Actinopolymorpha singaporensis: one gene and its partner. The protein of the gene in region 1 interacts with the protein of each later gene in a pairwise test. Links are inferred from orthologs where the notes say so. Each region holds a gene or a part of one and is shown on either strand. Other genes may lie near its edges.

The links.
Region 2: the proteins of nadE (region 1) and dnaA interact in binary tests that used the Escherichia coli proteins (3 or more experiments, as listed by UniProt). The link is inferred for Actinopolymorpha singaporensis from one-to-one orthologs.

What each region holds. Positions count from the first base shown.
Region 1 is NZ_LT629732.1:4,164,108-4,167,246, forward strand. The notes cover bases 13-2,834. They hold nadE (ammonia-dependent NAD(+) synthetase), read left to right. Parts: upstream 13-896; coding sequence 897-1,772; downstream 1,773-2,834. Other genes in these bases: BLU27_RS18740 (Gfo/Idh/MocA family protein), read left to right, coding at 13-728; BLU27_RS18750 (AfsR/SARP family transcriptional regulator), read left to right, coding at 1,921-2,676; BLU27_RS29220 (hypothetical protein), read left to right, coding at 2,712-2,834. Outside these bases: more of BLU27_RS18740, read left to right, coding at 1-12; more of BLU27_RS29220, read left to right, coding at 2,835-2,915; BLU27_RS18755 (AfsR/SARP family transcriptional regulator), read left to right, coding at 3,013-3,139. UniProt on the Escherichia coli protein: Catalyzes the ATP-dependent amidation of deamido-NAD to form NAD. Uses ammonia as a nitrogen source.
Region 2 is NZ_LT629732.1:1,201,416-1,204,597, reverse strand. What follows is about bases 318-3,182. They hold dnaA (chromosomal replication initiator protein DnaA), read right to left. Parts: upstream 2,613-3,182; coding sequence 1,023-2,612; downstream 318-1,022. Other genes in these bases: rpmH (50S ribosomal protein L34), read left to right, coding at 3,140-3,182; dnaN (DNA polymerase III subunit beta), read right to left, coding at 318-532. In the rest of the region: more of dnaN, read right to left, coding at 1-317. UniProt on the Escherichia coli protein: Plays an essential in the initiation and regulation of chromosomal replication. Binds in an ATP-dependent fashion to the origin of replication (oriC) to initiate formation of the DNA replication initiation complex once per cell cycle.

The DNA of each region.
Region 1 (3,139 bases):
TGGTGAACGCGCACGACCGCGTCGTCCAGGTCGGTTTCGTACGACGGCACTCCTCGAACTGCCGGGTGCTGAAGTCGTTCATCGACGCCGGCGACCTCGGTGACATCTACTACGCCAAGGCCAGCTGCATCCGCCGGATGGGCAACCCTGGTGGGTGGTTCGCCAACAAGGCGATCTCCGGCGGCGGGCCGCTGATCGACATCGGCGTGCACGTGATCGACCTGTGCTGGTACCTCATGGGGACGCCGCGGGTGACGTCGGTCAGCGCCAACACCTACGAGAAGCTCGGCAACCGGTCCAACATCACCACCCTGCCGCGGTACCAGGTGGCCGACTACGACCCGACGAAGAACGACGTCGAGGACATGGCCAACGCCCTTGTCCGGTTCGAGAACGGCGCGTCGCTGATCATGGACACGTCGTTCTCGCTGCACGCCACGAGCGACTCGCTCAACGTGTCGGTGTACGGCGACAAGGGCGGGGCGGACCTGGAGCCGAAGCTGCAGATCGCCTCGGAGAAGCATGAGACGGTCCTGAACCTGACGCCGCAGATCGGGTTCGAGTCGTTCGACCTCGACGACGGCTTCGGCCACGAGATCGAGAACTTCGTGGCGGCCTGCCTGGGTGAGGCCGAGAGCATCGCGCCGGCCTGGCAGGGCGCGGAGATGATGAAGATCCTGGACGGCGTCTACACCTCCGCCGCCCAGGGCAAGGAAGTCCAGATCTGACCTTCTCCACAGGCCTGGACGTCGGGGCGCTCGCGAGCGGACAAGCCGCCGGCGGGCGCCCCTGCCGTTGGCCGAGACTGTCCTCGACGTGTACGGCTCCCGACCCGACGGCTGTACCGAACGGCGAGCGGCGTCGACGCCGAGGTCCTGCTCGACGGCCGATACATTATGCCGGTGGCGAACCTACGTGATCAGATCCGTGCCGAGCTCGGCATCAGGACGACCATCACACCCAAGCTCGAGATCCGGCAGCGGATCGACTTCCTCAAGGACTACCTTCGGTCGGTTCCGGCCAGGGGATACGTGCTGGGGATCAGCGGCGGCCAGGACAGCACCCTCGCCGGCCGACTGTGCCAGCTGGCCTGTGAGGAGTTGCGTGCCGAGGGACCCGACGCGACGTTCGTCGCGGTGCGGTTGCCGTACGGCGTGCAGGCGGACGAGGACGACGCGCAGGTCGCGCTGAAGTTCATCCAGCCCGACCGTTCGATCACCGTGAACGTCAAGCCCGGCGCGGACGCCGTGGCCGCCGAGACGGCGACGGGGATGCGCGAACTGCTAGGCCCCGAGCCCGGGCTGCGGGACTTCGTTCGCGGCAACATCAAGGCCCGCGAGCGCATGGTGATCCAGTACTCCGTCGCCGGCCAGCTGAACCTCCTCGTCGTGGGCACCGACCACGCCGCCGAGGCGGTCACCGGCTTCTTCACCAAGTACGGCGACGGCGGAGTCGACCTGACCCCGCTGACGGGCCTGACCAAGCGTCAGGGCGCCGCGCTTCTGCAGGAGTTGGGAGCACCCGCGAGTGTGTGGAAGAAGGTGCCGACCGCCGACCTGGAGGACGACCGCCCCGCACTTCCAGACGAGGTGGCGCTCGGTGTGACGTACGCCCAGATCGACGACTACCTGGAAGGCGCCGACGTCGCCCCGGAAGTGGCGGCACGGCTGGAGTCCGCCTACCTCGCCACCCGGCACAAGCGGACCGCCCCGGTCACCCCGCTCGACGACTGGTGGCGCGCCGGACCGAGCGCCGACGCGCCGTCACACTGACGGAGGTCTGCCCTGAACGGCGTCGCGTCCCGCCATTGACGCGATGATCGTCAAGCACTACTTCTTCATCAAGAAGGTTGGTGTGCGGTCGGGTCCGCGGGTCCTTGACCGACGAAGTGGTGGTTGGGGGGCTGCAGCGGTGGGTGCTGTGCCGGCATCGTGTGTGCGGCTTCGGCTGCTGGGTCGCTTCGCGGTGGCGGTCGACGGGTCCTCGCTGTCGGTCTCCCGAACCGGCCAGCGGCTGCTCGCACGGCTCGCGCTGAACGAAGGGGTCGAGGACAGGGGCGTGCTGGCCGGAGCGCTGTGGCCGGAGCATGCGGGGGCCAGGGCGCAGGCGAATCTGCGCGGCGCCGTCTGGCGGTTGCCGGCGGCCCTGCATCGGCGCCTGCGGCTCGGAGCAGGCATGCTGGCGTTCGACGATGGCTGGGACGTCGACCTGCACGCGTCCGAGCGGCTGGCCGGCGCCGCCGCGCCAGACCTCTCCCGGCGGCCGGACGGTCTGCCGGCGTCCTCGGTGTTCCGGCACGACCTGCTCCCGGACTGGGACGAACCGTGGCTGCTCCTGCATCGCGAGCGATACCGCCAGTTGCGGCTGCACGCACTCGAGAACCTCGCTCGGCAACACCTCGACGCAAACCGCCCGTTCGACGCCGCCGACTGCGCACTGCTCGCGATCGCCTCCGAACCACTACGCGAGAGCGCCCAGCGGCTGCTGGTACGCAGCCACCTCGCGGCAGGGAACCGAGCCGCTGCCCTGGCCAGCTACGAGCGGTTCCGTCGTCTGCTCGCCGACGAGCTCGGCGTCGTGCCCGGCCCGGAGCTCACCGACCTGGTGCGCGGCGTCGGGCACGTACGCCCGGCCGACGGCGATCATCGAAACCATGCGGCGATGCCTCCGAGGTGACGGCGCGGCGACGCCCTGCGACGCACACTGCTGGGGTGCGAGAGCCAAGCACGGCGGACGCGGCCTGCATCGTGCGGGTGTGGGTCGAGCCGAGTGACCGTGCACTGCGTGGCCGGGTCGAGTCGGTGCCAGGGGATGCGGCGGTGGTGGCTCGCGGGGTGGAGGAGCTGGTAGCCGCCGTACGTGACCAACTGGAACGGCTGGAGCGACTGTTGGAGCACGAGACCGGCACACAGTGACCACCGACGTTTGTGCGACGCGGTCGCGACGCCGGCACGACGGCGTCGCTGCCTCGACGAGACGGTTCGAAGACGACGCATGCAGATACTCGCCGTTGTGACCGAACCTTCTGTTCCAGCGGTACGACTGCAACTGCTCGGCGGATTCGAGTTGCGGGTGGACGATGCGGTCGTCGAGGTCAAACCGGCCCCCCAGCGACTGATGGCACTGCTCGCGCTCGCGG
Region 2 (3,182 bases), 3.0 Mb from region 1 along the record:
CGCGTACCGCGAGGCGGTAGCGGTCGGTCGCGGCGAGCGTCACCGACGAGCCCTCGATCTCGATCCGGACGCCGGTGAGGACCGGCAGCATGTCGTCGCGTCCGGCGGCCACGGCCACCTGCGAGACGGCGTTGGCGAACACGTCGCCCTTCACCATGCCGGAGGCGGCCGGCATCTGGGGCAGCTCGGGGTAGTCCTCGACCGGCAGCGTCTGCACGGTGAACCGCGCGCTGCGGCAGGTCACCACGACCTTGCCGCCCTCGGCGGTGAGGTCGACCGGCTGGGCCGGCAGGCTCCGGCTGATGTCTGCGAGCAGGCGCCCGGACACCAACGCCGAACCCTCGGCGGAGACGTCGGCGGGCACGCTGACGCGCGCGGAGGTTTCGTAGTCGAAGCCGGACAGCAGCAACTCACCGTCGCGGGCCTCGACCAACATGCCGGCAAGCACGGGCAGCGAGGGCCTGGACGGAAGGCTGCGTGCCACCCAGGCCACCGAATCGGCGAGGACGTCACGGTCTACGCGGAACTTCACCGCTCTTCGCCTCCTCGACGGACAGCGGCCAACTGGGAGCACGACGCTACACCGCCGACCAGGTCGGCGGTGGCGGCGGGGCGACCTGACGGATCCGCAGTGCACCTCCCCGTCCGGGCCCGGTCGCCGCCCCGGTCGGCCGTCGGGGTCTGAAAGTGCGGGGGCTGGTGACGTCGTCCCCAGGAGCGGGCCGTTGGGGATTGTGGAGTTCTTGTCATCGACGTAAATAGGCTCAGCTTCGTCATAGGTGCGGTGGACACTGGGGATAACTCGCGTTTGCGCTGCTCAGCGGGCCTGCGAGCGTCCACCGGGGCTGTGTGTGCGGCTGGGGGTGCCTGGGTGGGCCCGGTGGACCGTTGAGTTCTGTCCCACCCGATCCACAGTTCTTCCCCGACCGGGTCCGGATTGATCCACAGAGTTGTCCCCAGGGTGTGAGCACTGCGCGAGGGTGTGACGGGCAGTTCGTGCTGGCGTGCCGCGGTGAGGTGGTTCAGGAGGAACGGGCCTGCTGCTTGATGCGGTTCGTGAGCTCCGTCACCTGGTTGTAGACGCTGCGCCGTTCAGCCATCAGCTGCCGGATCTTCCGGTCCGCGTGCATCACCGTGGTGTGGTCACGCCCGCCGAACTGCTGGCCGATCTTCGGCAGCGACAGGTCGGTGAGCTCGCGGCAGAGGTACATCGCGATCTGCCGCGCCGTCACCAGGACCCGGCTGCGGCTGGAGCCGCAGAGGTCGTCCATCGACAGGCCGAAGTACGACGACGTCTGCGCCATGATCTGGCCGGCGGTGATCTCCGGCTCGCCACCGGTAGGGATGAGGTCCTTGAGCACGATCTCGGCCAGGGCGAGGTCGACGGCCTGCCGGTTGAGACTGGCGAACGCCGTCACCCGGATCAGTGCGCCCTCGAGCTCACGGATGTTGGTCTGGATCTTGCTGGCGATGAACTCCAGCACCTCCGGCGGCGCGGTGAGGCGTTCCTGGGCGGCCTTCTTGCGCAGGATCGCGATCCGGGTCTCCAGATCGGGCGGCTGGATGTCGGTGATCAGTCCCCACTCGAACCGGTTGCGCAGCCGGTCCTCCAGCGTCTCCAGGCGCTTCGGCGGCCGGTCCGAGGAGATCACGATCTGCTTGTTCGCGTTGTGGAGCGCGTTGAAGGTGTGGAAGAACTCCTCCTGCGTGCGCTCCTTGTTCTCCAGGAACTGGATGTCGTCGACCAGGAGTACGTCCACGTCGCGGTAGCGGCGCTGGAACGTCGGCGCCTTGTCGTCCCGGATCGAGTTGATGAAGTCGTTGGTGAACTCCTCGCTGGACACGTAACGAATCCGGGCGTTCGCGAAGAGGTTCCGGACGTAGTGGCCGATCGCGTGCAGCAGGTGGGTCTTTCCGAGCCCGGAGTCGCCGTAGATCAACAACGGGTTGTACGCCTTGCCCGGCGCCTCCGACACGGCCACCGCCGCCGCGTGGGCGAACCGGTTGGACGAGCCGATGACGAACGTGTCGAAGAGGTACTTCGGGTTCAGCCGCGGGGGCTCGCTGTCGGCGCGTACCGGCTGTCCGGGGGGCGCGGACGACAAGGCGAAGGCGTCCGTCCCGCTCACGCCGCCGTTCAACCCGGACCGGGGGAGATCGGGTACGCCGGACCGGCCTGAGGAGGCCGGGTCCACTGAGGACGAACCGGACATCCCGGGCGCCTGCGTTCCGGTGCCTCCCTGGGCGTGTGGTCCGGCGGGGGGCCCGCCACGCTCGGGCCCCTGGTCGTACTCTCCGCCGGCGGCGGGCGTGCTCGCCCTCCCGCCAGGGTCGTCGTGATCGTCGAGTGAGAGCGAGGGTTCGACGGTGACGGCCAGGCGGACCGGCTGGCCGAGAGCGGTGGACAGGGCGTCCTCGAGCCGCGGGCGGAGCTTGGTCTCGAGCTGGGTGCGAGTGAAGTCGTCGCGGACGGCGATGATCGCGGTGTTGCCGTGCAGGGTGACCGGGCGACTCTGGGCGAGCCACACTCGATGCGTCGCCGGCAGATCCTGGTCGAGGCCTTCGCGGACCAGTCGCCAGGTGGCGCTGAGTGGGTCAGGTTCGCCGGCCACTGGGTCACTCCCGTCTCGACACGCTTCGGTCTTGCGTCACGTCCTGTGGATTACCGCGCTGGTCGCGCTTGTGGACGGACTTCGGTCGACCACAAATCCCAGGCGCCCGCAGGCGTCCACAGATCCTTCCACAGGCTGTGTAAAGCGACTGTGGACGACCCTAAGGGTGAAGGACGGTAACAAGCGCACAATCCGGCCAACAAGCTTCGGTTCATTCCGGCGAACCCGCCGAGCCCGGACAGGCCGGTACGTTTCCGAATCGGCGACGTGGAGGACACCAGGACGCCCGAGCGCACGGTCGCCGGGCCATGAGACGGTCGCCACAACCGGCCGGGCAGGACCCAGTTTGACCGGCCGAGCGGCTGACCCGTACCGTAAGTCGGTCACGGTGCCGTCCTCTTCGGCGCTCGCCGTATGCTCACGGATCAGATCCCACACCGCACTCGGTGCGTGTGCTGGGCCGCGGGTGGACGGTGACGTCGAGTTGACGGTGCCCGCGATCATCGTCACTGACCAGGAGACTCCCTGTGAAGCGCACCTTCCAGCCCAACAACCGGCGCCGGGCCAAGA